Linked DNA regions of Vulgatibacter sp.. The protein of the gene in region 2 binds, or shares a complex with, the protein of the main gene of each other region. Links are inferred from orthologs where the notes say so. Each region holds a gene or a part of one and is shown on either strand. Other genes may lie near its edges. The genes, in order: accD and ACESMR_RS15055.

Evidence for each region.
Region 1: the proteins of ACESMR_RS15055 (region 2) and accD are in contact, whole or in part, in a solved structure (PDB 8UXZ), measured with the Escherichia coli proteins. The link is inferred for Vulgatibacter sp. from one-to-one orthologs.

What each region holds. Positions count from the first base shown.
Region 1 is NZ_JAWLCN010000002.1:797,680-812,419, forward strand. What follows is about bases 1-2,971. They hold accD (acetyl-CoA carboxylase, carboxyltransferase subunit beta), read right to left. Parts: upstream 1,927-2,971; coding sequence 1,075-1,926; downstream 1-1,074. Other genes in these bases: ACESMR_RS07295 (bifunctional folylpolyglutamate synthase/dihydrofolate synthase), read right to left, coding at 1-758; ACESMR_RS07300 (YkgJ family cysteine cluster protein), read right to left, coding at 755-1,054; ACESMR_RS07310 (Crp/Fnr family transcriptional regulator), read right to left, coding at 2,026-2,679; ACESMR_RS07315 (DHA2 family efflux MFS transporter permease subunit), read left to right, coding at 2,797-2,971. Outside these bases: more of ACESMR_RS07315, read left to right, coding at 2,972-4,197; ACESMR_RS07320 (hypothetical protein), read left to right, coding at 4,257-4,865; ACESMR_RS07325 (hypothetical protein), read left to right, coding at 4,932-5,336; ACESMR_RS07330 (hypothetical protein), read right to left, coding at 5,352-5,636; ACESMR_RS07335 (zinc metalloprotease HtpX), read left to right, coding at 5,839-6,738; purM (phosphoribosylformylglycinamidine cyclo-ligase), read left to right, coding at 6,803-7,849; purN (phosphoribosylglycinamide formyltransferase), read left to right, coding at 7,883-8,533; ACESMR_RS07350 (hypothetical protein), read left to right, coding at 8,530-9,867; rpmB (50S ribosomal protein L28), read left to right, coding at 10,047-10,238; ACESMR_RS07360 (hypothetical protein), read left to right, coding at 10,456-10,878; ACESMR_RS07365 (DUF6178 family protein), read left to right, coding at 10,882-12,561; ACESMR_RS07370 (transposase), read left to right, coding at 12,796-13,521; ACESMR_RS07375 (protein kinase domain-containing protein), read right to left, coding at 13,550-14,740.
Region 2 is NZ_JAWLCN010000006.1:26,491-41,173, reverse strand. What follows is about bases 4,070-6,983. They hold ACESMR_RS15055 (acetyl-CoA carboxylase carboxyltransferase subunit alpha), read right to left. Parts: upstream 6,053-6,983; coding sequence 5,087-6,052; downstream 4,070-5,086. Other genes in these bases: miaA (tRNA (adenosine(37)-N6)-dimethylallyltransferase MiaA), read right to left, coding at 6,470-6,983; ACESMR_RS15050 (hypothetical protein), read left to right, coding at 6,148-6,465; hisC (histidinol-phosphate transaminase), read right to left, coding at 4,070-5,033. Also shown: ACESMR_RS15080 (CNNM domain-containing protein), read right to left, coding at 1-101; ACESMR_RS15075 (30S ribosomal protein S1), read right to left, coding at 274-1,983; ispH (4-hydroxy-3-methylbut-2-enyl diphosphate reductase), read right to left, coding at 2,311-3,216; cmk ((d)CMP kinase), read right to left, coding at 3,241-3,948; more of hisC, read right to left, coding at 3,945-4,069; more of miaA, read right to left, coding at 6,984-7,426; hisS (histidine--tRNA ligase), read right to left, coding at 7,432-8,721; asd (archaetidylserine decarboxylase), read right to left, coding at 8,718-9,575; ACESMR_RS15030 (hypothetical protein), read right to left, coding at 9,720-10,637; ACESMR_RS15010 (M64 family metallopeptidase), read left to right, coding at 13,256-14,683. UniProt on the Escherichia coli protein: Component of the acetyl coenzyme A carboxylase (ACC) complex. First, biotin carboxylase catalyzes the carboxylation of biotin on its carrier protein (BCCP) and then the CO(2) group is transferred by the carboxyltransferase to acetyl-CoA to form malonyl-CoA.

The DNA.
Region 1 (14,740 bases), on a different replicon or contig from region 2:
CCGCGCAGGCCCAGGGAGATTCCCTCGATCCGCCAGCTTCGCCCCTCGTATTCGAGACCATCCGCACCGGGCACGAGGGTGACGTCGCTGCCGACCGCGACCAGCGGCGCGCCCCGCTCCCCCGCCTCGCGGCGCAGCACCGCCGCCGCGGCGGGCGCCTGCGGCGCGCTGATCAAGGGCACGTCGGGCCGGGCGATCCCCGCCTTCTCCGCGGCGATCGCCTCGAGGGTGGGGCCGAGCCACTCGACGTGGTCGAGGCCGAGCCTGGTCACCACCGTCGCCCGCAGATCGGTGCCGGGCACGTTGGTGGCGTCGAGCCGCCCGCCCAGGCCCACCTCGAGCACCGCCACGTCGATCCCCGCCCGCGCGAAGTGGTCGAAGGCGAGGACGGTCATCGCCTCGAAGTAGCTGAGCGCATCGGGATGGCCCGCCTCGCGTGCAGGCACATAGGCGGCGCGGAGCCGCTCCACCGCCGCGTCGAGATCGGCCGCGGCGATCGGCGCCCCGTCCACGCGGATCCGCTCCCTGCAGGAGACGAGATGCGGGCTGGTGTAGAGCCCGACGCGAAGGCCCGCAGCCTGGAGCGCCCGCGCGAGAAAGGCGCAGGTCGAACCCTTGCCGTTGGTGCCGGCGACGAGGATCGCGGGGTAGCGGCCCTGCGGCATGCCGAGCGCGGTGCAGGCGGCGGCGACGCGCTCGAGGCCGAGGCGGATCGAGCTCTGCGGCAGCGCCGCGAGAAAGGCCTCCGCCGCGCTCACGCCACCACCTTGAGCCGCGCGCTGCGCATCGAGGTGACGCCGGCGGCGCGGTTGCGCGCTGCCTCCTCCTCGAAGCCGAAGGCCGCCAGGTAGCGGGCGACCCGCTCGTCGAGGGTCGGCGCCGCGATCTCCTCGCAGAGGCGATCGGCGGCGTAGTCCCTGCAGATCTGCGGGCGGTTCTCGTAGATGCCGCAGAGGTTCCCCTCGGTCAGGTGCGGGCAGCGCACGCCGAGGGGCTTGTCGAGAGCGGCGATGTCGGGTGCGACGCAGCAGGCGCCGCAGCAGGTGCACTCCATGCGGAACGCGCGCGCGGGCGTCAGCCGAGGAGGCCGATGATCCGCGAGAGCTGCTCCTTCATCTCGCGCCGGGCGACGATCTTGTCGATCATCCCGTGCTCGAGCAGGAATTCCGAGCGCTGGAAGCCCTCGGGGAGCTTCTGCCGGATGGTCTGCTCGATCACGCGGGGGCCCGCGAAGCCGATCAGCGCCTTGGGCTCGGCGAGGATCACGTCGCCCAGCCAGGAGAACGACGCCGCCACGCCGCCGGTGGTGGGGTGGAGCATCACGCTGACGTAGGGCTTGCCGATCTGGCGGAAGCGCGCGATCGCCGCGGAGGTCTTGCCCATCTGCATGAGGGAGAAGATGCCCTCCTGCATGCGGGCGCCGCCGGAGGCGGAGAAGACGATCGCCGGGCAGTTGCGGTCGATGGCGCGCTCGAAGACGCGGGTGACCTTCTCGCCCACGACCGAGCCCATCGACCCGCCCATGAAGGCGAAGTTGAAGGTGCCCACCGAGACGAGCTGCCCGTCGATGCGGCCGACGCCGGAGATGAACGCGTCCCGCTCGCCGATCGCCTTGAAGGTGGCCTTCGCGCGATCCTTGTACTTCTTCGAATCGCTGAACTGGAGCGGATCCTTCGGCGCGAGGCCGCGATCCATCTCCTCGAACGACCCCTCGTCGAGAACGAGCTCCAGCCGCCGGCGCGCCGGCAGCACCGCGTGATGACCACACACCAGGCAGACGTTGAAGTTCTTCTCGAACTCCTGCCGGTAGAGGATCTCGCCGCACCCCTCGCACTTCGCCCACAGCCCTTCCATCCGGCTGGGGCGGGTGCGCATGTCCACGGCGGGCGCGGCGACCTTGGGCTTCTCCTTGCGGAACCATGCCATAGGCGCGCGTCTCTACACCGTCTGGCGGGCGGGGGCAATCTGCGGCGCGTCAACCTACATGCTTTGCGAAGGGAGGGCGACGCGCCGCGTCAGGCGCCTTCAGGCCAGGCCGGCGTAGCGCTCGCGCTTCTCGAGGAAGTCGAGGAAGTCGTGGAGCTGCTCGGGCTTCGGCACCACGTAGCCCCCATCCGCAGGAAGGCAGATCCGGGCGCGGCCCATCTTGGCGAGGACGTCGTCGACCTGGTCCGGCTCGATCCCGAGGAGCGAGGGAAGCGTGGCCACGTTGACCTGCACGTGGGTCCCGTCGGGGCTCTGGCGTCCCTGGGTCGCGACCAGCCGCGCGAAGTGGTGGACCACCCGGCTCGAAGCGTCGCGGAGGAGGAGGTTCTCGATCTGCGCGTCCGCCTCGGCGAGCCGCTCGGCGAACTTCTTGATCAGCCGCACCGCGATCTCGACGTTGCTGCGGACCATCGCGTCGAAGGTCTTCGCGTCGATGACGAGCATCCGGGCCTCGGTGACCACCTCGGCGGAGGCGGTGCGCGGCCTGCTGGAGATGATCGACATCTCGCCGAAGAACTCGCCCGGCCCCAGGGTGGCCAAAAGCTTCTCCTTGCCCCGGGAGCGGCGGGTGATCCGGACCACGCCGGATTGGATGACGAACATCTCCCCGCCGGGCTCATCCTCGCGGAAGAGCACCGAACCTGCAGGAAAAACGCGGCCGTACCGCTGAAACAGCTGATCCTCGCCCGACATGTGACCCTCGCGTGGCGGCGTTTGCCCGGGGAGATTGCAGACGCTCCCTCCAAAGATCAACGTGGGGTGAATCCGATTGCATCGTTCCCGCGAAAAGGCTCGGCTCCTCGCCATCCAATGGACGACAAAGGCCACCCCCATCGCCACGTCGCCTTCGCCGCCGTGGCGGTGGGCACCTTCATGTCCACGCTGGACGCCAGCGTGGTCAACGTGGCGCTGCCGACCCTCGCCGACGAATTCGCTGCGGGTCTGGGGCTGGTGGAGTGGGTCGTCCTCGCCTACCTCCTCGCACTCGCGGGCCTATTGCTCAATGCCGGTCGGATCTCCGATCTGGTCGGCCGGGGCCGGGTCTACGCGGTGGGGCTGGGGATCTTCGCCCTCGCCAGCGCCGCCTGCGCCGCGGCCACCTCCCTCCCCTTCCTGGTCGGCGCCCGGGTGGTGCAGGGGATCGGCGGCGCGATGATGAACGCCGCCGGGCCGGCGATCCTGATCGAGGTCTTCCCGCTCTCGCAGCGCGGCCGGGTGCTGGGCTGGGTGGGCCTCGCGGTGAGCGCGGGCCTGGCAGCGGGGCCCGCCATCGGCGGCTTCGTCATCGACGCGCTCTCGTGGCGCTGGATCTTCCTGCCCAACGTGCCGCTCGCCGTGCTGGCGGCGGTGGTCGTCCTCCGGGCGGTGCCGGGGCGCGGGAGCAGCGGCACGAAGCGATTCGACGTGGCGGGATCGGTGCTCCTCGCCTTCTGCCTCGGCGCGCTCACCCTCGCCCTCTCCCTCGGCGGCCGGGAAGGCTTCCTCGCCCCTGCGGTCCTCGGGCTGGGCCTCGCCGCGCTCGTGTGCGGCATCGCCTTCGTGCAGGTCGAGCGGCGCCACCCGGCGCCGGTGATCGATCTCTCCCTCTTCCGCAACCGCGTCTTCACCGGCAGCGCCCTCGCCGGCCTGCTCGTCTTCATTACCGTCGGCGCGGTCAACCTGGTGATGCCCTTCTACCTGACCCAGGCGCAGGGGCTGGACACGCGCCAGATGGGCCTCGTGCTCACCGCGCTGCCGGTGACGCTGGCCCTCGTCTCGCCGATCTCCGGGGCGGCGGTGGATCGCAGCGGCTCCACCCGCTGGATCGCCACCACCGGCGCCCTCCTCGCCGCGGGGGCGCTCCTCGTGCTGGGGCTCGTGGCCGAGCGGACGGGGCCGCTGGGGATCGCCGCCTGCCTCGGCGGCATCGGCCTCGCGGTGGGCACGTTCCAGTCGCCGAACAACACGGCGCTGATGGGCTCGGTGCCCGCGGACCGCCTCGGCACCGCAGGCGGGCTCCTCGCCACCGTGCGCGTCACCGGCATGCTGGTCGGCAACGCCATCGGCGCCGCTGCCTTCGTGGCGGCTGGGGCCGAGCCGGCGAACGGCGCCGGCGCTGCGCACGGCATGCAGATCGCCGCGCTGCTCGGCGCCGGGGCGGGGCTGCTCGCTGCTGCCGCCTCGCTGGCACGTGGGCCGGCGGGTGTTCCGCGTTCATCGCCGCAGCGGTAGGCCGCCGTCCTCTCCCGCAGGGAAAATCGTGTACGATTCGAGTACACAGGGAGAAGACGATGCACTCGAGGTTCGTTGGCGCGGTGATTCTCGCGACCCTGGTCGCAGCCTGCGGAGGCGGCGACGACGAGGGCGCCGAGCACGCGTCCGGTGGTGCAGGCGGCGGAGGGAGTGGCGGCGGTGGCGAAGCTGCGACGCTCGATTGCGCCTGGCTTGCTGGCGACAACTGCTGGAAGGACACGGCGATGACGACCAGCGCCTGCGGGCCGAGCCACGGGGAGGTCGGCATCTTCGATGCGGAGCGCACCAGCTGCTCCTTCGCCGCAGGCACGAAGGTCGAGTTCGATGCGACGGTGCCCGGCAACGCTGTCGAGGTGGAAAGCTGGGCCTTCCGCGTACTCCATCCGAGCGACGCGCTCTGCGCGGACGTCGGGGCCAGCGCGACGGAGCTCGTCATCGAGACCGATCGCGGCACCTTCAGCTCGGCGCGGACCGGCGAGGCGCTCACCATCACCTGTCCCGACGGCACGCAGTTCCGAGCACCGGACTGGCGTGACTTGCAGCGCTGCGGAGGAGCAGCGGCGCTGCCCGGTTTCGTCGCCGGAGAGGCGAACGGGATCTCCTTCACCTGGAACGGTTCGACGGTCCCGCTGTGGATCTGCGAGTAGCGGTCGTCGAGAAGTTCGACCTTGCGCCCTCATCGAACGAAGGAGACACGTATGCTAGGCAGGCTGTTGCCTCTCATCCTCTTGCTCGTCTACGCGTGCGGCACCACGGCAGCAGAAGGAGAGGCAGAGGCAGAAGCAGAAGCGCGTGACGACTGCTTCCCACTGCCGGCGGAGGTCCCCGGACCATACGGCGCCGAGACCTTCTGTGTCCCGGAGGGCTGGCAGCAGTCGATGGTGTGTTGGAGCGCGCCGTCGCTGCTGGACGAGCTTTGTACCGAGCCCTGGACGACGATCACCGACCGCGAATACGTGCACGTCTGTGTTGCCCTCGCCGAGGGCGGTGAGCCGAAGGGCGAGCCGACGATGGGCTGCGGTATCGCGGACGGCGAATGCTTCCGCGCGCGGATCGACAATCCACCCTGTTGTAGCGGCGTGGCGTACGGCGACTCGCATGTCGCCCGATGTCCGTAGGCGCGAGGCCGCAGCTCAGCGCGGGAGCTGCTGCCGGGCGCGCTCGATCGTCTCGCGGCAGCTCGCGTCGCACTCCGGAAACGCCCCGAGGAGCCGGGCTGCCTCCTGGCAATTGCTCGGCGATTCCACCGGCGGCTCCGAGGCGCAGAGCTCCCGGAACCTGCCGAGCTCCTTTGCATAGAGCTGCGCCCGCCGCTCCGGATCCATCTGCAGCAGCGCCTGCTCGTCGCGGGTGTTGCGGAAGAAGACCAGGACGGCCACCGCCACGACGACCACCAGGGCGATCGACCCGACGATCACCTTCCCGCTCGTGCCACGCTCGCTTGCTCTCTCGTTCATTGGGTCGCGGGGCAAGGCGACGCGCCCCGCCCTTCTCCTTTCGCCGCTCTGTTCGCACCTGCAGCGCCTGCAGGCAACAGGCGCGAAGCCGAATCCGCACCGCGCCGGTCGCCGTGCGATCGGCGCGCCCCGTCCCCATCGATAGGGGATGGCGACGCGAACGATGGAATGGAGCGGTGCGCGCCGCGGTGGCAGGGGGCCGAGCCGCGGCCTGGCCAATTGGCTGAAGACCGGCGTGCTCCTCGCCGGGATGACGGCCCTGGTGCTGGTGATCGGGCAGCTCCTCGGCGGCTCGCAGGGCCTGCTCCTCGCCGCGATCTTCGCCCTGGTGATGAACGGCGTCTCCTATTGGTTCAGCGACAAGATCGCGCTCAAGGCCTACCGGGCGCAGCCGCTGCCCCGGGAGCAGGCCCCCGAGATCCACGAGATGGTCGAGCGCCTCGCCCGCAAGGCGGAGATCCCGGCGCCGCCGATCTACCTGGTGGAGAGCCCGGCGCCGAACGCCTTCGCCACCGGCCGCAACCCCGAGCACGCGGCGGTGGCGGTGACCACGGGGATCCTGCGCCTCCTCGATCGCCGGGAGCTCGAGGGGGTGCTGGCCCACGAGCTCTCCCACGTGAAGAACCGTGACACCCTCGTCTCCACCGTGGCGGCGACGCTCGCCGGCATGATCGTCTCGCTGGCGGCGATCGTGCGCTGGGGCGCGATCCTCGGCGCCGGCAGGGACGAGCGGCAGGGCGGCGGCCTCTACCTGCTGGCGATGGCGATCGTGGCCCCCTTCGCCGCGATGCTGCTCCAGTTCGCGGTCTCGCGCTCGCGCGAATACGGCGCCGACGGCTCCGGCGGCGCCCTCACCGGCGACCCCGACGCGCTGGCCGACGCGCTCCAGAAGCTGGAGAACGGCGCCCGCCGCTTCCCCGACGATCGCCACCCGGCCACCGCCTCGCTCTGGATGGTCAACCCGCTCTCGCGCCGGGGCCTCAACGCCCTCTTCTCCACCCACCCGCCCACCGAGGAGCGGGTGGCGCGGCTGCGGACGACAGGCCGGGGCGCCTGGCGGTGACGGCGTCCCTTGAATCCCCCTCGCCCCTCTGCTAACAGCCGCCGCCTTCCCGCCTGGAGGGCACATGGCCATCACCTACAAGGACAGCGGCGTCGACATCGAAGAGGGCGATCGCCTGGTCGAGCGGATCAAGCCCGCCGCGAAGCGCACCATGCGCCCCGAGGTGATGGCGGGGATCGGCGGCTTCGCCAGCCTCGTCGCCCTCCCCACCGGCTACCGCGAGCCCATCCTCGTCTCGGGCACCGACGGCGTGGGCACCAAGCTCAAAGTCGCCTTCCTCGCCAACCGCCACGACACCATCGGCCAGGATCTGGTGGCCATGTGCGTCAACGACGTGGCCTGCACCGGCGCCGAGGCGCTCTTCTTCCTCGACTACTTCGGCACCGGCAAGCTCTCCTCCGACCAGGCTGCCGACGTGGTCACCGGCATCGCCATGGGCTGCGAGCTCGCCGGCGCTGCGTTGGTGGGCGGCGAGACCGCGGAGCTCCCGGGCTTCTACGCACCGGGCGAGTACGACCTCGCCGGCTTCTGCGTCGGCATCGTGGAGAAGAGCGAGCTGGTCGACGGCAAGCGCGTCACGCCTGGCGACGTGGTCATCGGCCTGCCCTCCTCCGGCCTCCACTCCAACGGCTACTCGCTCGCCCGCAAGGTGCTGCTCGAGCACGAGGGCCGCTCGCTGGACGAGCAGCCGGCGGAGCTCGGCGGCAGGACGCTGGGCGAGGTGCTCCTCGCCCCCACGAAGATCTACGTGAAGGACGCCCTCGCCCTGCGCAAGGCCGGCGTCGACGTGCGCGCGATGAGCCACATCACCGGCGGCGGCCTCCCGGGCAACCTGCCCCGCACCCTCCCCGACGGCACGAAGGCGACGCTGGACGCCCGCACCTGGGAGATCCCGGCGATCTTCGGCCTCATCCGCCAGGGCGGCGACGTGCCCTGGGACGACATGCTCCAGACCTTCAACCTCGGCATCGGCTTCACCGTGGTGGTGCCCGCAGGCGACGAGGCCAAGGCGCTCGAGCTCCTGCAGGACCGCGGCATCGACGCCCGCCGGATCGGCGTGATCGAGCAGGGCGAAGGCGAGGCCACCTGCGACGTCCTGCACATCGCGTGAGCAAGCGCCCCGAGCAGTGGTAGGGTGCGCCCCATGTTGCGCGTCGGCGTCCTCGCCTCCGGAAGCGGAACCAACCTCGCCGCGCTGATCGACTCGATCGGCGCCGGCGCGGTCCGCGCCGAAATCGCCGTGGTGATCTGCAACGTGCCCGGCGCCCTCGCCCTGCAGCGCGCGGAGGCGGCAGGCATCCCCACCGTCTGCATCCCGCACCGGACCCACGCCTCGCGCGAGGCCTTCGACGCCGAGGTGTCGGCGGCGCTGGAGAAGCACGGGGTGGAGCTGGTGGTCCTCGCCGGCTTCATGCGGATCCTGAGCGCCGCCTTCGTGCGCAGCTGGCACGGGCGCCTGCTCAACGTCCATCCCTCGCTGCTCCCCGCCTTCCCCGGCGTCGCCTCGCACAAGCAGGCGCTCGATGCCGGCGCACGGATCACCGGCTGCACCGTCCACCTCGTCGACGAGGGGACGGACACCGGCCCGATCGTCGCCCAGGTCGCGGTGCCGATCCTCGCAACCGACGACGAAACGAGCCTCCACGCGCGGATCCAGCGGCAGGAGCACCGGCTCCTCCCCTGGGTGGTCGGCCTCTTCGCCGAAGGGCGCGTCCGCCTCGAGGGGCGGCGCGTCCACCTCGAGCTGCCGCCCGGGGATCCCGACGCCTTCCTCCAGGTACCGGCGCGCGCATGAGTGCCAGGCCCACCCAGCTCTACGACGTGGCGGTCCTCGGCGGCGCGCTCCCCGGCGTGGTGGCGGCGGCGCTCCTCGCGCAGCGGGGGCTGCGCGTGCTCCACGTGGCGCCCACCGCTCCCGGCAGCTACGAGTCGGGCGGCTTCCGCCTGCCCCTCGCGCCGGAGCTCCTCCCGGCGACGAAGATCCTGCCGGCGCTCCGCGAGAGCCTCGACGAGCTCAGCCTCGCCGCGGTGGTGAACCGCTCGCTCCAGCCCATCTCCGCCCAGGTCGTGCTGCCCAGGGCCCGCCTCGAGCTCCGCGAGGAGCGCGAGCTGCAGCGGGCCTTCGGCGGCGAGGCCGCCGGTGTGGCCGGCGCCCTCGCCCGCCTCGCCGCCTCGGTGGAGGAGTTCGCCCCGGCGGTGGGCGGCCCGCTCCTCCCCCAGGGCCTCGGGGAGCGCTTCGCCTCCTGGCGCCACCGCCGCTCCAATCGCACGCTCCTCGAGGCGCCCCTCGTCCTCGACGGCGCCGGGCCGATGGAGGCGGCGCTCCTCGCCCTCCACCACTTCACCGCAGCGGACGCCTCGCCGCCCAACGCGGTGGCCTTCGCCCGCGCCACCGCGCCGCTGCTCCACGGTTTCCACCGGCTCCCCGAGGGCGGCCTCGCCGCGCATCTGGTGGGCCATGTCCGCGCCCGCCGCGGCGACGCCCTGGTGGCGAAGGTCGACGAGATCGCCCTGGAAGGCAGCCGCTTCGCCGGCCTGCAGATCAAGGGCGAGCTCTGGCGCGCCCGCACCCTTATCGCGGCGCTACCTGCGAGCGAGCTCGTCGCGCTGCTCCCGGAGAGCCGCAGGCGCGACAAGCTCGCGGCCCAGGCGGAAGCTGCGACCGCGACGCCCCTCCACCTCCGCTCGATCGTGCTCGCGGCGCAAGGTCTGCCGCCGGGCCTCGGCCCCCTCGCCGTGGTCGCTGGATTCGGCGGCGGCGAGGTGCTCCTCGAGCAGCGCCCCGCCCTGCGGAGCGACGGCAAGGAGGATCCCTCGCTGCAGATCCTCACCGCCCTCTCCACCGCTGGGGGCGACGCCCTCGAGGCGATCCTCGAGGAGGTCCTCCCCTTCCACCGGCGCCACGTCCGCCACGAGGCGACGCCGCCCAGCCACCCCGCCCGCTACGAGCTGGCGGGCGAGCGCCCCTTCGGCTTCGAGGGCGTCTCGCCCCGCACGGCGCTTCCCGGGGTGCTCCTCGGCGGGCCGGAGCTGCTGCCGGGCCTCGGCCTCGAAGGGGCATTTCTCGCGGGCAGGCGCCTCGCGCAGGCGATCCAGGCGATCACGGGCCGCGAGAAAAAGAGCGTTTGATCCATGTTTCGCCGGGGTTTCCGAGGGAATCCCCCGAAATTCGGCAGCGTTTCTTCACAGCGCTTGATCGATACGATTTTTCTGTTACCTTCCGCGCCTTCCTGAAGCCCCCCGGGTGACTGGGTGGGCGTGATGATTTCCGGGCCGCCGGGATGGCGTCCCGATGTATGGAGTCTGAGATGGCGCGCCGTTGTGAGATCTGCGACAAGGGTCCGCTCGTAGGAAACAACGTTTCCCACGCGAACAACAAGAGCAAGCGCCGGTCGCTGCCGAACCTCCAGCGGGTGAAGGCGAACGTCGGCGGCCGCCCGATGCGTGTGCGTATCTGCACCCGCTGCCTGAAGGCGAACAAGATCGAGAAGGCCGGCTGAGCCGGTTCACGGTTTTTGGCGCCACCTTTCGTGGGCGGCGCGAGACCGTTGGGCGGGCCGGGAGGCCATTCGGGGCCAGAGACCGCGGGGTGACGTCGGGTCGCCTCGTCCCCGTACCTCCCGCCCGTCCTTTTTCTTCGCGAGCAATCGCCAACCTTCGGCCGGTCGTGGTCGGGCAAGCGCCCGCCGCCTCCGGCCGCTGGTCGTTGGTGCGTCGATGATCCCGATCCGCTCGTCCCTCGTTCTCCTCCTGCTCGCCGCCGGCTGCGGCGTGAGCGAGGACGACGAAGGTTCCCTCGGCCCGGAACCGAACGGGCCGCCGGTCTGCGATCTCGCAGCCACCGCCCGCACCCTGGTGAGCGAGGCGGCGCCCTGCCCGCCCGAACGCTGCGTGATCGATTCGGAAGCGGGCACCACCACCTGCCAGGGCCTGGCGGTGGAACAGGGCGGCCAGGCCTGTACCAGCTTCGTCGTCGCCGGCGACGCCTGCGGCGAGGTCTGCGCGCCGCCGACGTGCAGCCTCCGTGCGGACGGTCTCGTCGCCTGCGCGCCGGGCTGCAGCGCCGACCGCACCACCTGCTTCGCCGTTGCCGAAGGGGCCTGCCCGGCCCCGACCCTACGGCGAAATTCCGAGAGGTAGACCGTGGCCGAAAACACCTCGCTGCTCTCCCGCCAGTGGATGCGGGCGGAGCGGGCCGCCCTCGCCCGGGCCCGCGGCAAGAAGAAGCTCGACGTCGTCTACGACGCGGCCGATCCGCAGGGTCTGGTGCGCTCCCTTCCCGCCGAGGACCTGTACTTCGCGGTGCAGGAGATCGGGAAGAGCGACGCGGGCCCGCTGGTGCAGCTCGCCTCCCCCGAGCAGTTCCGCGCCTTCGTCGATCTCGACGCCTGGAAGGGTGACACCCTCGACACCAGCGAGCTGCTCCTCTGGGTGCGCCTCGCCCGCGGCGAGGACGACGACGCCTACCGCGAGAAGCTCGCCGTGCTCGACATCGAGGTGCTCGAGCTGCTCTTGCGCGGCATCGTCCAGATCTTCGATCTCGAGGAGGAGGGGGAGCCCGGCGACGACGTCGACGGCACCATCGAGCGCACGGTCGAGGGCCGCTTCATGCTCGTCTACAACGAGGAGGGCGTGGAGTACGCCGCCGCCCGCCGCGTGATCCAGGAGCTCTACGCCGACGATCCCTTCAAGGCGGCGCGGATGCTCTACGCCGTGCGCTGGGAGCTGGAGAGCGAGCTCTCCGAGACCGCCTACCGCTGGCGCAACGCCCGCATGGCGGACCTCGGCTTCCCCTCGCCCGAGGAGGCGGTGTCGCTCTACGCGCGGCTCGATCGCAAGCAGGCGCTGCCGCCGCCGGGCGGCGCGCCGGCGAGTGCCCCGGGCTTCTTCCTCGCCGAGTTCGAGCGCGGATCCCTCCTCGACCGCGCGATGGGCCTCGTCCCCGACGACGCGCGCGACGCCCTGCAGCTGCAGATCCTCGCGGTGCTCAATGCCGCCATCGTCGCCGACCGGATCGACGTGAGCGATCTCGACGCGGTCCACGAGCAGGTCCGCGCGGTGCGCGAGACGCTGGCGCTCGGCCTCGCCGATCTCGCCGGCGGCGAGGATCCGGTGCAGGCCTCCGCCCTGCTCGCCACCGTGGCGCCGAAGAAGATCTTCCAGGCAGGCTTCACCCGCACGCTGGAGCTGAAGTGGCGGGCGGAGAAGATGGTGAAGGCCCTGCCGATCCGGCTGCCCGGTGCGGTGCTGCCGCTGCCCGAGATGCCGGATGCGGAGGCCCTCGCCGCGCTGCTGCGGCGGCGGCCCCGCTACCATGGCGGCCTCGACGGGCCTGCGGCGCCGCAGCGGGAGCGTCCCTTCGCGACCCTCGCCGATCTCCAGCGCGGATGCGCCGCCCTCGAGCGGATCGAGGCGGTGGCACAGGGCTTCGCGCAGGCGGGGCTGCAGACCGACGCCGCCGCCCCCCACGTCGTCGCCGCCTGGGGCGAGGCGGGCCTGGCCCGGGTGCGATGGGGCGAGCTCTTCGCTACCGCCGCGGCGCGGGAGGCGATCGGCCTGCCCTGGGCCTTCGAGCCGCTCCCGGCGGCCCGCCTCGGCGACGCGCTGCGCGCGATCTTCGACGAGGACGGGAGGCTCCTGCCTGCGTTCCGCAGCACGGCGCTCGAGCGCTGGCAGGAGCGCACCGGCGGCGGCGACGCCCCGCGCTTCTTCGCCGACGCGGCGCTGGCGCGCCTCGAAGGCGAGCTGGGCCCGCAGGTGAATGCGGAGGGCTTCGACGCGGTGGAGGCGCGGTTCGCTGCGCCGCTGATCGTGCCGGGCTGAGCGGGGCGCGGGGGCGAAACGAGCGCCGCCGGCCGGTGTGCCGGCGGCGGAGCCGCCGAAAGCTGCCGACCGGCACCCGGCAGGGCGGAGTCGTCTCATGCCGCTGGGCCGCGTGTCGATGGGCCGATTCGTCCTCCATCTTGCCGGTTCGCCCCCCGATTGCTGACCCAGCCGGGGTCTATTCGTAGATCGAGCGGTATGGGATTCTATGCCTATTCAACCGTGGGGGCGGTGATGGCACGGATGCTCGGAGCGAAGCGGCGGCGGAGCCGGAAGAAGGGCCAGCAGGACCTTCCGCTGAAGAAACGCTTCACGCATGGCGGGGAGCGGGAGGGCGCGGGGCGCAAGCGCGTCGCACCGCGGCCGCAGGTGAAGCACCGCCGCCGTCCCGTGCTCGGCGAGGACCACCCCGTGCTCGTCACCTGGCGGGTGCTCGACCACGTCTGGAGCATGCAGTCGAAGCGGAGCTTCCGCGTGCTCCTCCGCGCCTTCCGTCCTGCGGTCGCGCGCTTCGGCGCGCGGATCACGCACTTCTCGGTGCAGGGCAACCACCTCCATCTCATCGTCGAGGCGAACGGGACGCAGGCGCTCTCGAGCGCGATGCAGGGCCTCGGCGTGCGGATCGCGCGCGGGCTCAACCGGCTGATGGGCCGCGCCGGCAAGGTCTTCGCCGATCGCTTCCACGCACACGCACTTGGCTCGCCGACTGAGGCCCGCAACGCGATCGACTACGTCCTCGGCAACACGCGCATCCACGCCGAGCGGCAGGGGCGCACAGTCGCGCGCTACGTGGATCGCTTCGCCGTCTCGCACGAGCAGCTCGGCGACGAGACGGCGTGGTGGCGGACCTTCGACGACGGCAGTCCACCGGTGACCGCGCCGGCCAGCTGGCTCCTCGAGAAGGGTTGGCGGCGGGCACGCCCGAAGAAGACGGCGCCAGCGTTCGCCTTTCCGGCGTGACGGGAGGACACCGCCGCATCGCGCGACCTCAATCGCCCCGGAGCTGCGCCACGGCCTGGTCGATCACCTGATCGAGGTTGCAGGCCCACTCGGGATGTTTCGTCCCGCGCACCTGCAGCAGCGGCTCAACCGCCCGCGGGTCGCCGAGCTTCGCCAGCTCCCGCGCCGCGCGCATGCGCGTGCCGCAGGAGCCTGCGTGCTGGGCGTCGAGGAGGTAGACCTCGACCCAGTCGATCCGGCTGCCGTGGCCGAGCTTCTCCAGCGTCCGCGCCGCGTGCCAGCGCTCCCAGTAGCGGATCGAGCGCGTCGCCTCGAGGAGCGCCCGCTCCATCGCCGCGGTGCGGTGCTCGATCACCAGCGAGCGGTCCGCCTCCCTGCGATCGAGGGTGCGCACCGCGGCCCTGGCGACGCCCTCGACCCTGGCGAGATCCGGCTCGCGCTCCAGCGCCTTGCCCAGCGCCGCGTAGGCCTCGTCCAGCTGCCCGGCGAAGGCGAGGGCCCTGCCCCGGTAGGCCAATGCCTGGGGATCGGTGGGCTCCTTCGCGAGCCACGCCTCGGCGATGGTCTTCGCCTCGTCGACGCGGCCAGCGGCGAGAGCCTCCTCGAGCGTGTCGGCATGCCCGCGGGGAACGAGGGCCCAGGCTGCCGCGCCGCCGCCGGCGACGAGGGCCAGCACGACCAGCACGAGCGCGGGGATCCTGCGGGCGCCAGCCAGGGCGCGAGCGCCGGCGCTCAGGCCCGGCTGCGCCACCTTGAGCATCATCGGCGGCAGGGCGAGGCCCGCGCGCAGCCCCGCCTCCGCGAAACGGCCCACGTCGACCGCCACCCGCCGCGCGGTGAACGACTGCGCCCGCTGCAGCGTGCTGCCGCCGTAGGGCAGCTCGGGGCGCGGGGCGCCGTCGGGCTCACAGAGCCGGTAGAGCTTCTGCCCCACCCCGGGATCACGTCCCGGCCACGGCTCGCACGCCACCTCGCTGCGGGTCATCGCCAGGTAGACGCCGTGGGTGAAGACGATCTCGCCGGCTGCCGCTGCCCGCGCGAGCAGCTCCCCGTGCACCACCGCCTCGCCGTGGAGGGCCCTGCCGGTCCGAACCACCTCGCCTGCGGTTACCGCGGTGTGGACGTCCACGGCGAAGCCGTGCTGCGGCGCCAGCTCCGCCATCCGATCGTGGAGCGCCGCTGCGCACTGGAGCGTGTCGGTCGGCGAGCTGAAATCCGC
Region 2 (14,683 bases):
AGGAGCTCCCCCATCTGCACCGAGAGGAAGGACGCCTCGAGGAGGGAGCAGAGGAAGGAGACCGAGAGGGCGATGCCGACGTAGAGAAGGAGAAGGAGCATGCGAGACCGTACGGCTGCTCCTGCAGCGCAGCCGGGCCATCAAGATGCGACCTCCGCTCCGGATGGGCAGCGCCCCTTCGAGGAGGTGGGATGCCAGAACGACGAAACCCCCTGCCGCCACGGTGGGCTGCAGGGGGCTTCGTTTGGCAGCTCTTCGCAGAGCCGCTACCGCTTAGCCGCGGTTGAACTTCTTCATCAGGTCGCCGAGGCGAGCCTTGCCGAAGTCCTGGCCCTGCTGGCGGAGGTAGTCGCGGTAATCCGACTCACCCGAGAGCACGGCCTTGGCCGAGAGCGCGATCTTCCGGTCGACGGTGTTGATGTCGATGATCTTGACCTCGAGCTCGTCGCCTTCCTTGCAGACGTCGGCAGGCTTCTCCACGCGCTCCTCGCGAAGCTCGGAGACGTGCACCAGGCCCTCGATGCCCTCCTCGATCTCGACGAAGGCGCCGAAGTCGGTGACCTTGGTCACCTTGCCCTTGACCACGCTGCCGATCGGCATGCGCTCGGCGAGGGTGTCCCAGGGATCCTGGTGGAGCTGCTTGATGCCGAGCGAGAAGCGCTCGTTCTCGACGTCGATGTTGAGAACGACGGCCTCGACCTCGTCACCCTTCTTGAAGAGCTCGCCCGGGTGCTTGATGCGCTGGGTCCAGGAGATGTCCGAGACGTGCACCAGGCCGTCGATGCCTTCCTCGACACCAACGAAGATGCCGAAGTCGGTGACGTTGCGGATCTGGCCCTTGATGACCGAGCCGATCGGGTACTTGTCCTCGAGGAGGGTCCAGGGGTTCGGCTCGATCTGCTTCATGCCGAGCGCGATGCGCTTGGCCTTGGGATCGATGTCGAGCACCACGGCCTCGACCGGGTCACCGACGTTGATGAGCTTGGACGGGTGCTTGACGCGCTTCGTCCAGGACATCTCGGAGACGTGGACCAGACCCTCGACGCCCTGCTCGATCTCGATGAAGGCGCCGTAATCGGTGAGCGAGACGACCTTGCCCTTGACGCGGGTGCCGACCGGGTACTTCTCGTCGGCGCGGTGCCACGGATCCTCCTGGATCTGCTTGAGACCCAGGCTGACGCGCTCGGTGTTCGGGTCGAACTTGAGGACGACGACGCGAACCTCGTCACCGACGTTGAAGACCTCGCTCGGGTGACCGATGCGGCCCCAGCTCATGTCGGTGATGTGGAGGAGGCCGTCGATGCCGCCGAGGTCGATGAAGGCGCCGTAGTCGGTGAGGTTCTTCACCACGCCCTTGAGGATTGCACCCTCCTGGAGCTTGGTGAGGGTCTCCTTCTTCATCTCCTCACGCTGCTTCTCGAGGAGGACCCGGCGCGAAAGCACGATGTTGCCGCGCTTCTTGTTGAACTTGATGACCTTGAAGTCGAAATCCTTGCCGATGTACTGGTCCAGGTTGCGGACCGGGCGGATGTCGACCTGCGAGCCGGGGAGGAAGGCCTTCACGCCGATGTCGACGGAGAGACCACCCTTCACGCGGCCCACGATGGTTCCGTGGACGAGCTCGTCCCGCTCGCAGGCGGCGGAGATCTCGTCCCAGATCCGCATCTTGTCGGCCTTCTCCTTGGAGAGGACGACCATGCCCGTCTCGTTCTCACGAGACTCGAGGAGCACCTCGACGGAATCACCGGCGGCGACGCTGGTCTCACCCTTGGCGTTGGTGAACTCCGAAAGCGGGATCTGGCCTTCGGACTTGTAGCCCACGTCGACGATGGCGAAGTCCTTGGTCACCTGGATGACGGTGCCCTTGACGACTTCACCTTCCTTGAGAACACCCTCGCCGCCGCGCTCCTTGAGGGACGCTTCGAACATCTCGGCGAAGTTCTCTTCCTGCTCGGTGAACTGCTCCTGCGGATTCACGTTCATGTAAAAACCGACTCTCTTCGCGGTACTGCTGCGACACTGCCCCCTGGTCCAATACGGAAAAACGCCGCCACGGGGAGCGATGGCGGCGGCCCAATATCATATTCCGGGCGATGCAGGAAACCTGTTGCCTGGTGTCCGCTTCGGAACGCGCACCCTAGTCAAGCGATTCCGGGGTGTCAAGCAGCCCCGACCGGGCCGAAACGCCCGATCCATCGCCGGCGCACGCGCCGAATCGTCCTCCTGCCAACGCGCCGCCAGAGCGGAACATTCGCACAGCGCCGCACACCGCAAGAGACGGGCAGCGGACCGCCCGGCAGGCCGCTGCCGTCAACGGTTGGCGTGGGTCGGCGTGAAGGAGGGCTGGTGGTAGCGCCGCTCCGCGCCCCCGGCGGCGAAGGTGTCGATCTGCGCTGCCACCGACTCGATCACGTCGTCCGGGGTGGAGGCACCGGCGGAGAGGCCGATCTCCTCGAAGCCCTCGAACCAGGCGGCCTCCAGCTCCTCGGCCCGCTCCACGTGGTGGACCCGGTCCGGCGGGAGGATCTCCGCGCCGATCTCGGCGAGGTGCCGGGTGTTGGCGCTCATCCTGCCGCCGACCACGATCAGCACCTGCACCGACCGGGCGAGCTCCCGGACCTCGGTCTGCCGCTCGGCGGTGTCGTAGCAGATCGTGTTGATCGCCCGGACCTCGCGAAAGCGAACCGCGGCCTCGGCCACCACCGCCTTGAAGTGGGTGGCGTCGTTGGTGGTCTGGGAGATCACCGCCACCTTCTTCACGCCGGGCAGATCGGGGATCGGCTCGCCGGTCTTCAGGATGGTGTAGGGGCCCTCGGCGTAGGAGGCGACGCCCTTGATCTCGGCGTGCTTCTCGTCGCCGACGATGATCAGGTGGTAGCCGTCCCGGGAGAGGCGCTGCGCCATCACCTGCGGGAACTTCACGTAGGGGCAGGTGCCGTCGATCACCGGCAGACCGCGATCCTTCGCGAGGGCCTGCTGCGGGACCACCGCGCCGTGGGTGCGGATGATGAGGGTGGTGCCTTCCGGCACGTCCTCGACCTGCTGGTAGACCTTGACCCCCTGCCCCTCGAACTTCTCGATGGTCTGGGGGTTGTGGATCACGGGGCCGAGGGTCGCCACCGGCGTGGTCGCAGCGGCGCTCGTCTCGAACACCTTGTTGACGGTGCGCCGCACACCCCAGCAGAAACCGGCAGTCCTGGCGATCGTGATCCGCATGGTCCTCTCCTCGCTGCGCGCTCTCTAACCGCGGAGCGTGCCCGAAGCCAGCCGCGATTCGACCTCGCCGACGATTCTGTCGACCACCTCGTCCATGGAGAGGTCGCTGGTGTCGACCACCACCGCGTCGTCCGCGGGCCTGAGCGGGGCGATGGCCCGCTCCATGTCGTCCTTGTCCCGCTGGTTCTGATCCGCCAGCACCTCGGCCAGCGTGATCGCGTCGCCACGGGCCGAGAGCTCGGCGTGGCGCCTGGCGGCCCGGACGTCGGGGCGGGCGGTGACGAAGAACTTCGCCTCGGCATCGGGGAAGACCACCGTGCCGATGTCGCGCCCCTCGAGGACGGCGCCCTTCCCCGCCCCACGGGCGAGGCGGCGCTGGAGCTCGAGGAGCCCGTCGCGCACCACCTGCCTGGCGGAGACCGAGGAGGCAGCGCGGCTGATCTCGGGGGTGCGGATCGCCGCGGAGACGTCGGCGCCGTCGAGGAAGACGAGCTGGCCGCCGCCGGGCCTGGGCCGGAACTCGATCCGGATCCTGCCGAGGAGCCCGGCGAGCCCCGCGTCGTCGTCGAAGGCGATCCCGTCCCGCACCGCGGCCCAGGCCACGGTGCGGTAGATCGCCCCGGTGTCGACCATGGCGAAGCCGAGCCGCTCGGCGACCCGGCGGCTCACGGTGCTCTTGCCGGCACCTGCCGGGCCGTCGATGGCCACGAGGAAGGCGCCGCCGCGGCTCACGCCCGCAGCACCTTCTCCAGGGCAGCGAAGAGCCGCTCGTGATCGGTGGCGGTGCCGGTGTTGATGCGGGCGCAGGTCCCGAAGCCGTAGCCGCCCATCGGGCGCACGATCACGCCCTCGCGCAGCAGCGGCTCGTAGAAGGGGCCTGCGGGCCGGTGGAAGTCGACCAGGAAGAAGTTCGACTGCGACGGCGTGAGCGAGAGGCCGAACTTCGGCAGCTCGGTCGCGAGCTGGAGCAGGCCCTTCGCGTTGAGCTCGTGGGTGCGCTGCACGTGCTCCGCGTCGTCGATCGCCGCCATGCCGGCCACCTGCGCTACGCCTGAGACGTTGAAGGGCGCGCGGGTGCGGTTGACGAAGTCGCAGATCTCCGGCCGCGCCACCGCGTAGCCGAGGCGGATCCCGGCGAGGCCGTAGGCCTTCGAGAAGGTCCGCATCACGATCAGGTTGGGGAAACGCTTCCGGAGCTCCATCGACTTCGGGTAGTCGGCGGCGGTGACGTACTCGAAGTAGGCCTCGTCCATGACGACGATGACCTTCTCGGGCACGGACTCGAGGAAGCGCACCACCTCCGCCTCGGGGCGGTAGGTGCCGGTCGGGTTGTCCGGGTTGGCGATGAAGACGAGGCGGGTCTTGTCGGTGACCGCCTTCGCCATCGCCTCGAGGTCGTAGTGCCGATCCTGCATCGGCACCTCGACCACCTTCCGGCCCACCGCCTGCGCGGAGATCTTGTAGATGACGAAGGTCTGCGCCGAGACGAGGAGCTCCTCGTCACCGTGGACGAAGGTCCGGATGAAGAGCTCGATCAGCTCGTTGGAGCCGTTGCCGAGCATCAGCTCCTCGGACTTCACCCCGAGGAAGCCGGCGAGCTTCTCCTTGAGATAGAAGCTCGCGCCGTCCGGGTAGAGGTGCATCTTCGGCAGCGCCTGCGCGATCGCCGCCATCGCCTTCGGCGAGGGCCCGAGCGGGTTCTCGTTGGAGGCGAGCTTCACCGCGTTGGAGATCCCGTACTCGCGCTCCGTCTCTTCGATGGGCTTGCCGGGGACGTAGGGCGACAGGCTCGAGATGAAATTCGGGACCAGCGACATCTGCGGTGACTCCTTCGGACTTCGAAACTTCGATACGGGGAGCGCGGGCGGGATCAGCCGAGTTCTTCGTCGAAAACACCCAGCGCGCGGAATTTCGCGTAGCGATCGTCGACCAGCTGCTCGGGCGAGAGCTTCTTCAGCTCGCCCAGGTGCCGGCGCAGCGCGTTGCCCAGCCGCTCGGCGGTGAGCTTCGGATCCCGGTGGGCGCCACCGGGGGCCTCGGCGATCACCTCGTCGACGATGCCGAAGCCGGCGAGGTCGGGGGCGGTGAGCTTCAGGGCCTCCGCCGCCTTCTCGGCCTTGGTCGGGTCGCGGTAGAGGATCGAGGAGCAGGCCTCCGGCGAGATCACCGAGTAGACCGAGAACTCCATCATCAGCACGCGGTTGCCGACGCCGATGGCGAGCGCGCCGCCGGAACCGCCCTCGCCGATCACCGTGCAGATCACCGGGACCTTGAGGCCCGCCATGATCTCCAGGTTGTAGGCGATCGCCTCCGCCTGGCCGCGCTCCTCGGCACCGATGCCCGGGTAGGCACCCGGCGTGTCGATGAAGCAGAAGATGGGGCGGTTGAACCGCTCGGCCATCTCCATCAGGCGCAGGGCCTTGCGGTAGCCCTCGGGACGAGGCATCCCGAAGTTCCGCTGCATGTTCTCCTTGGTGGAGCGACCCTTCTGGTGGCCGAGCACCAGCACCGGCTCGCCGTCGAAACGCGCGAACCCGCCGACGATGGCCTGGTCCTCCGCGAAGCGACGATCGCCGTGCAGCTCGACCCAGTCCGTGAAGAGATGCTGGACGTAGTCGAGCGTGTAGGGCCGGCCATGGTGGCGCGACAACTGCACCACCTGCCAACGGCTGAGGTCGGAGAAGATCTCGGACTGGAGCTTCTTCGCCTTCCGTTCGAGCTTGCCCAGCTCGTCACCGAAGTCGTTGGCCCCACCCGTGGAAAGCTGCTTCAGCTCATCGATCTTCCGCTCCAGCTCGAGGAGCGGCTTTTCGAATTCGAGCGCGTAGTGGCTCATGGTCCGCGCGGTTTAGCATCGCCGCGTCCGGGAGTAAACGGCGCGTTGGGCCGACCTGTGGGTTGAAGCGGTGCGTCGTGGCTAGCTTGCTCGCCATGGAATGGCTCGTTCGCCTGCTCGTCCCCGTCGCCCTCGCCCATCCCGGCCACGTGGAGCCGGCCTGGTGCGACCCCGGCCCCGCCCTCTCCTGCCCGCTGCCCACGGCCGAAACGAGCGGCCGGTCGGAGATCCACCTGGCCCGGATGCTGGTCGAGCGCGGCCTCGCGGCACAGGCGGCGGTGCGGGTGGCGGAGGAGGCGAAGCACGACGCGGAGGCGGCGGCGATCCTCGCGCAGGCGCTGGAGGCGCTGGGTGACGCGAAGGGTGCCGAGCTGGCAGCGGCCCGGGCGGCGACGCTCCGGGCGGCCAAGTAGCGCGTCAGCTCGCGAGCGCCGCCGCGATTCGGGCTGCAACCGCATCCGGATTCGCCGGCCAGGGCAGCCACTCCACCTCGGGCATCGCACGGAACCAGGTGAGCTGGCGCTTCGCGTAGCGGCGCTGTTCGACGCGGGTGCGCTCGAGGGCCTCTTCGGCGGAGATCGCGCCGTCGGCCAGGAGCAGCGCCTCGCGGTAGCCCATGAGCCTCTCGAGGCGGGCCCGGGCTTCCGAGTCGGCGGCGACGCGCACCGCCTCCTCGACGAGGCCCTGTTCGAACATCTGCGCCGCCCGCAGGTCGACGCGGCGGTAGAGCTCGTCGCGGGGCGGGCTGCAACCGAGGACCAGGGCCCGGTGGCGCGGCGGCTGCGCCTCGTGGTCGCGGTGGTGGGCGGAGAGGGCCTTGCCGGTGAGGGCGTGGACCTCGAGGGCGCGGACGACCCGGAGCACGTCGGCGGGGGGCAGCCGCGCGGCGGTCTCGGGATCGACCGCAGCGAGCGCCCGGTGGAGCGCCTCCGGCCCTTCCGCAGCGGCGCGGGCCTCGAGCCCGCGGCGCAGGGCCTCGTCCTTCGGCGGCGCCTCGAAGATCCCGCGAATCAGCGAGCGCAGGTAGAGGCCGGTGCCGCCGACGAGGAGGGGGATGCGACCACGGGCGCGGATCGCGGCGATCGCAACTTCCGCCTCCTCGACGAAGCGCGCCGCGGAGTAGTCCTCGGCGGGATCGGCCACGTCGACGAGGTGGTGCGGCACCAGCGCGCGCTCTGCTGCGGTGGGCTTGGCGGTGCCCACGTCGAGGCAGCGGTAGATCGCCTGCGAATCGCAGGAGACGATCTCGACGGGCAGGCGCGCGGCCACGGCGAGGGCCAGCGCCGATTTGCCCGAGGCGGTGGGGCCGACGATCGCCGGCAGCACCGGCCCCGTCGATGCGGAGGCGGTGCGCCGGATCCAGGGCGTGGCCACGGCGCTCACCCGCCGACGCGGCGGGCGACCTCGGCCACGAGCTCGTCGAGGGCGACCTCGGTCTCCTCGCCGCCCCGCATGTCCTTCAGCTTCGCGCGCCGGCTGGCGAGCTCGTTGCCGCCGATCACCACGGCGAAGCGGGCGCCGCGCTTGTCGGCGCGGCCGAGCTGCCGGGCGATCTTGCCGCCGCGGAAATCCGCCTCCGCCGCGAGCCCCTTCGACCTCGCCTCGGTGGCCAGGGCGAGGACCTCCTCGCGGGCGGCCTCGTCGCCGATGGCGAGAAAGAGCGCCGGTGCGTGCGCAGGCACGCCCTGCTGCGCGAGGAGGGCACAGATCCGCTCCACGCCCATGCCGAAGCCGATCGCCGGCGTGTCGGCGCCGCCGAGCTGCTTCACCAGGCCGTCGTAGCGGCCGCCGCCGCAGACCGCGGTCTGCTGGGCGGAGCCCAGGGCGCTGGCGAGGAACTCGAACGAGGTGCGGGTGTAGTAGTCGAGGCCGCGCACCAGGTTCTTGTCGAGCCGGTATTTGATCCCGAGGCGATCGACCGAGGCGCGGACCCTGGCAAAGTGCTCGCTGCACGGCGCGCAGAGGTGCTCGTGGCTCGCCGGTGCGTCCGCCACCACCGCCTGGCAGCCCTCGTTCTTGCAGTCGAGGACGCGAAGCGGGTTGCGCTCGAGCCGGTCCCTGCACTCCGGGCAGAGCTGCTCGCGCCGCTCGCGCAGGAAGGCCGAGAGGAGTTCGAGGTAGGCGGGCCGGCACTGCTCGTCGCCGAGGCTGTTCAAGCGCAGCTCGATCCCCTCGAGACCGAGGTCCACGAGGATCGCGTTGCAGAGCGAGAGGACCTCGGCGTCCGCCTCGGGCTGGGCCACGCCGAAGAGCTCCACACCCACCTGGTAGAACTGGCGGTAGCGGTGCTTCTGCTGCCGCTCGTGGCGGAACATCGAGCCGAAATACCACCAGCGCTGTACCGGATCGCGCATCGGCAGGCCGTGCTCGATGTAGGCGCGGACGGCGCCGGCGGTCCCCTCGGGACGCAGGGCGAGGAGCTTCTTCCCGCTGCGATCCTCGAAGGTGTACATCTCCTTGCCGACGATGTCGGTGGCCTCGCCCACCGCGCGGGAGAAGAGCTGCGCCTCCTCCACGATCGGCGTGCGCACCTCGTCGAAGGCGTAGCGGCGCATCACGTCGCGGAAGACCGCCTCCGCCCGCTCCCACAGCCTGCCGTTGAAGGCGACCGAGTCCCCCTCCGCGGTGGGAAGGACGTCGTTCATGCCCTTGACCGAGTTGATCTTCATGTCGCGTCCTGCTGGGGCCGCCCGCCGATCCGCTCGCCGAGGAGGAGCGGCACTTCCGGCTGGAGCCTGTCGTCGAGCGCCACCTTCCCCCGCTCGAAGCAGAGGATCACGGTGGAGCCCATCTCGAACATGCCGAGCTCGTCGCCCTTGTTGATGGTGCGCGGCGCCTCGTAGCGCACGCGCCTGGCGGGCTCACCCTGGTTGGTGGCGAGTTCGTCGAAGGCGAGGCGGATCCGGCCCACGATGGTGGCGCCCACGGCGATCACCGCGACGCGGCCCACCGCGGTCTCCATCCAGACGATGGCGCGCTCGTTCACCGCGAAGAGATCGGGGACGCCGCGGACCGACGGGCGGTTCACCGGCCAGAGGTTGCCGGGCACGTAGGACCAGCCGGTGATCCTGCCGCCCAGCGGCGCGTGGATGCGGTGGTAGTCCCGGGGCGAGAGGTAGATGGTGGTGAAGGCGCCGCCGGAGAAATGGCGGGCCTCCTCCTCGTCGTCGAGGAGCGCCGCGAGGGAGTAGTCGCGGCCCTTGGCCTGGATCAGCCTGCCGTTCGCCGTGTGGCCCGCCTGGCTCACCGTGCCGTCCACCGGGGAGACGACCACGTCCTCGCCGGGGGCGACGGGGCGGATGCCGGGCTTGAGCTTGCGGACGAAGAACTCGCCGAAGGTCTCGTAGGCCTCGATGGGCAGCTCGGCCTCCTCGACGTTCACCTGGTACTGGCGGGCGAAGGCGCGGATGGCGGCCTGGTGGGCGCCGCGGGCGCCGTCGAGGCGGGTGGCGCCGCCCACGAAGCGAGAGAGCTGGCGCTTGGGCAAAAGCTTGACGAAGGAGAGGAAGGCAGCGTCTTTCATGGGGCGGCGGACTCTAGCAGAGGGGATCTGGTCAGGCGACAACCCTTTGCTCCGCTTCACCTTTCCCCCTCGCGGCCCCGAAACGCGCGACGGGCGGCGCCCTCGCAGGCCCGCCCGTCGTCGTTGCAGCAGCTGGCGCCGGGATTACCTCGCGAGCTCCTCGCGCTCCTCGACGTCGGCGCCGCTCCAGGTCTCACCCTCTGCGAGCTTCCACTCGGAGGGGACCTCCTTCTTCCACGCGAAGCGGGCCTCGATGTCGCGGCCGGTCGCGGAGCGCGACACGACCACCGACTCGATCTCCGCCTGCGTCGCCTGGTTCGGGAGAACCGGGAAGGCGAACGAGCCGATGTAGGCCATCGGCGGGAAGTCGGCGAGCTTCTGCTCCGGGAAGGGGACGTAGGGGCCGGAGGGCAGGCCGAAGGAGGCCTCGGCCACCGGCTTGCCGTCCTTGCCCGCGAGCTTGAGCTGCACGTCCTGGAACGCGGCCTGCACGTCGTAGCGGTAGGAGACGACGCCGTTCGAGCTCTTCTCCTCGAGCTTGCGGCGCTGCGCGCCCCAGAGCACGAAGCGGCCCTTCACGCCCTTCTCACCGTCGATGGTGGTGGGCTCGAACTCGAGGAAGTCGATGCGCATCGCGCCGTCGGCTGCGGTGAGCGCCGGGCTGTAGCGGCCCGCCTTCACCAGGTCCCAGATCTCCTTCACCTGGTCGTAGGAGGCCTTGTAGGCCTCGAACTCCTCGCCGTCGAGCTGGCCGGCAGCCTTGCGCGCCTCGAGCTCCGCCAGGTAGCCGTCCTCGGTGTTCTTGTGGGCCGGGTAGCGGTTGTAGAGCTCGGTGAGCTCGCCCAGGTACCACTTGAAGAGGCCGCGGGCCTCCTCTTCGTAGCGCACGGGATCCTGGATCGCCCGCACGGTCGCGGAGCGCTCGAGGTAATCGGCCCGGATGTCGGCGCGGGCGAGCTTGTATTCGTAGGTCTCGACCGTGTCGTTGTACTTGTTGATGGCCATGACGGAGACGACGATCACGGCGACGGCGGTCAGGACGATCTTGAGGAGCTGGCTCATTCGGTAGGGAGCTCCGAAGTCCGGCGACACATGGCCGGAGCAGGTAAAAATTATGCTAGCAGGGTTCCAAGGCGTACCGCACTTCCGTGACGAAGGCAACGCGCCGGCCGCCTGCTCTCGATGCGCAAGGTCTGTCCGACCGACGGCACTTGGGAATCGGATCTTCCGTGTTCCCTCCTCGGCCTTTGCGAGTGCAGCCGAGAGCGCCGTTGCGCTCCTGAAGAGTACCGCGTTGCCTGCCTCGATCACCGCGCGGCCGATTGCGATCGCGAGGTGAGTCTTCCCGACGCCCGGTGGACCAAAGAGCAGAACGTTCTCGCCGTTGGCGATGAAACGGCCGGTGCAGAGCTCCCGCACCAGCTTTTCGTCGACCAAGGGCTGGAACTTGAACTGGAAGGTGTCGAGGGTCCTGACCGCGGGAAAGTGGGCGATCTGGATGCCGATCGTCGCCCGCTTCCGCTGCTTCGCGCCGATCTCGTCGCCGAGGACCTGATCGAGAAACGCCAGGTTCGGCTCGGTACAAGCGGCCTCGGACAGAGCTGCGTCGAGACGTTGGGCGAGGTGGCCGAGCGGTAGGCGTCCCAGGTGCTCGAGGACACGCGCGTGCACGATGTCGCTCATGCTGGCTCCTGGCCGATCACAGCGTCGTAGTCCGCGAGGCTCCTGCCGAGAGCTTCCAGGGTTGCGGGGATCGGCTCCTCGACGGCTGTAGGCTCGCGGTGGAGACCTGCGAAGTGTTCCGGGTTGCGGATCTCGGCGTGCGGCTCGGTGCACCGAGCATGCTGCGCGACCAGCGCGCTACCGAAGAAGATGCTCACCTCTGTCTCGCCGACCGCGACCCCGACGTCCTCGCGCACGATGCCCCAGGGGAGCTGTAGCGGACGCTGTCGATGTTGACGAAGGAGTCGTTCGACACCGTTCGCTGCATCCGCTTCTCGCGGCTGGGGATGGGCCGGGCTGGCAGCGGGCGGAGTGCCTCGCGCTCATCACGCTCGAACGAACCTGATGTTCGGCACCTCGTGCGTGGTCCCATGGACGCGGGCGTCGGCCTGGCTCGTCGACGCCGCGAGGTGCGCCTCCAGCTCGGCGAAGGAAGCGAACTCGCGCCCGGCCAGTGGGTTGCGCTTCACGTACTTCACGCCCGACTCGACCATCCCCTTGGTGCGCGCGCGGTACGGAGCACACGCCTTCGGCGTCACCCCCCAGCTTTTGCAGAACGCGACATACGCCGGGTGGAAGGTAACCGTCTGCAGCTCCCGGCCGCGTGAGATCACCCAGGGCCTTCGCGTTGTCTCCGAGGAGCTCCCGCGGGACGCCGCCGAAATGAGGGAACGCCTCAGCGATCTCCTCACGCCAGTCGTCTTGCCGCTCGGCAAGAATGGCCTTTACGAAGATGCGTCTCGAGTGGCCGAGGACCGCGGCGAGCAGGTGCACCCGAACCTCGACGCCACCAATCCGGACCTTCTTCTCGCCGAAGTCGATCTGCATCTGGCGACCCGGCTCGGTCTCGACCCGGATCGTCGCCAACTCCTCGGCACGGACGCTCCGTCGGTAGCGCTCCACGGCTCGCTGTACGGTACGGACACCGAACTCGCCCCCTTCGGCCACTAGCATGTCCCGCACCACCACGGCGTTGCCCTCGGCGACTTGCTTGAACAGCTCCTCGGCCTGCTTCCGCTGGGCCTCGTCCAGCCTGCGCCCACCCGGCCGCTCGATGACGCCGGCCTGCGCACCGCGGAGGTACCGTCGGACTGTGTTGCGGGCCCCTCCAGCTCGGCAGCGATCGCTTTGGTGCCCAAGCCCTTCGCCGCGAACTCGCGCATCTGCTTGACCACCTCCGGTTCGACCATCGGCACCTCCGCCGACGGCGGTGCCCCAACTCTCCTCTCCTGCTCCAACTGGACCTTCCTTTTGTCCGAGGCGGGAGGGGGTCAGTTTCCGTGTCGTTCGGGGGTCAATTACCGTGACGCTCCACACCGCGGGATAGCCGCCGCCGTCCGCCGCCTCCTGCCGAAGGTGAAGCAGCAGCGCTGCGTCGTGCACCTGCAGCGGAACGTCCTCACCAAGGCGCCGCAGCGGCTTCGCACCCGTCTAGCGAATGAGGTATCCGAGGTCTTCGCGGCAGCGTCGAAGGGCGAGGCGAAGTAGCGTGTGGAGGCACTGAAGGCGGGGTTGGGAAAGCTGGTGCCGGAGGCCATCGAGTGCCTCGAGGCCGGACTCGAGGCGTCGGCGGTCTTCTACGATTTCCCCGAGGCTCGCTGGCGGCGCATCCGTTCGACCAACGGGCTCGAGCGCCTGCACGGGGAAATCAAGAGGCGGATCCTCGCGGTGGGATCGTTCCCTGATCGGGCGTCCGCGCTGCGGCTGATCAGCTCGGTGGCGCTGCGGGTTACGAGCATCTGGACCGACCGCCGCTACCTCGACATGACTGCGTTTGAGAAGCAGGAGGCACGGGCCGCCTCAAGCAATGGATCTTCCCTCGGTCTGCTACGAACTACACACACATCGGGACTTGACCGCAGCACAACCCCTTGGGGGCAGCGCCATTGACCAGGTGCTCCGAGGCGAGGCAAGAACTTCCGGTGGCCGTAACGTGCAGCGCGGCTTGGGAGGGGGCTATGAGTTCGTCGATTGTCAGCCTGTTCGTGAGCGAGTCAAAGGCATCAACGCTGGTGCGCACTGCTGCACTCTGCGCAGACGGGGCGCGTGGCCTATGTTCCGCGATGCTCATGTGCATCACACTACTAATCCCGAACGCCGCAGTAGCTGCCGAGAAGTCGGTGATTTCGCAGAGTACCCTGATGCTCCTGGTTAGCGGAGACGCCACCGGCCTGACCATCGAGCGTGCGCAGCGGATGAACGTCCCGTACATTGGTACCACAACGTTTCCGTCGAGTGGCAATCGACTTGAGCTTCTGGGTGCCGACAGCACGGTACTGTATTCGGTAGCGCTGGATGGATCTGGTTGGAATCTAGGCGGCTCCGACTGGGTGATCGACGGCGACATCCTTCGTAGACCTACGATCGCTTTCGTTGTCAAGATTCCAGATCTTACCGAACAGCAGGATACCCGCGTAATGGCGGCAGGCAGTGTGGATGAGGTCAGTCTTCTCGCTGCGGGTAGCTTCGATGTTCCAATCGCTTTCGACCAAGTCTATAGCAATGCTGCTTTGGAGCTTTTGGCCACGCGAGGCTGGAAGCTGCAGATGACGCTACCGGAAGTGCGAACGCTCTTCTCGAACGGCCCTTCCGAAGAGCGCTACGACATCGTCGTCCTGGGCGATGGCTACACACTCAGCGAAAAGGCAAAGTTCTTCGCTGATGCTGAGGACTGGTCCGATTGGTTGTTGCGCGGCACTGAGCCCTACGCGAGCTATAGAAGCTCGTTCAACGTTCATGCCGTGTTCAGGGCGTCCGCCGAGTCCGGTGCTGACCATCCGGACGCATCGCCGCCAATCGTGAAGGACACGTACTACGACGCTACGTACGCGTACAACGGTGCGGGCATCTGCCTTTTCACGAGGGACGACGAAGCGGTCCTTCGAGATGCCGGTCTCGCGCCGGATTTTGAAGGTGTCGTTGCAGTCATTGTCAACGATGCACGACATGGCGGTTGCAGCTCCGGCCCGATCGCTGTCGCCTACCAGGGTTCCAGCGGAGTCGGCAACGACACCTTGACGCACGAGTTCGGACATGCGTTCGGCGGCCTGTACGACGAATACAACATGTTCACGACCTACTCGGGTCCAGAGCCTCAGTACGCCAACATGACGGCTGATCACACCTGTAGCAAGTGGAACGTTTGGCACGGCATTGGGGGAGTCGGCTGCTTCGAGGGTGCCGGTGGGCATATGTATGGTCTGTTCCGACCAGAAGCCGACTGCAAGATGCGGGCGAGCCACGAGGAGCACTGCGAAATCTGCAAGGAAGCCCTCGTGCTTCGCCTCTATAGCCGGTCGCATATGATTGGGTCGTTCACGCCCTCGGCCCTCAACGTGACGGTAATGCCCGGCGGGACCAGTACCTTCGCCATCAACAGCCTGGTT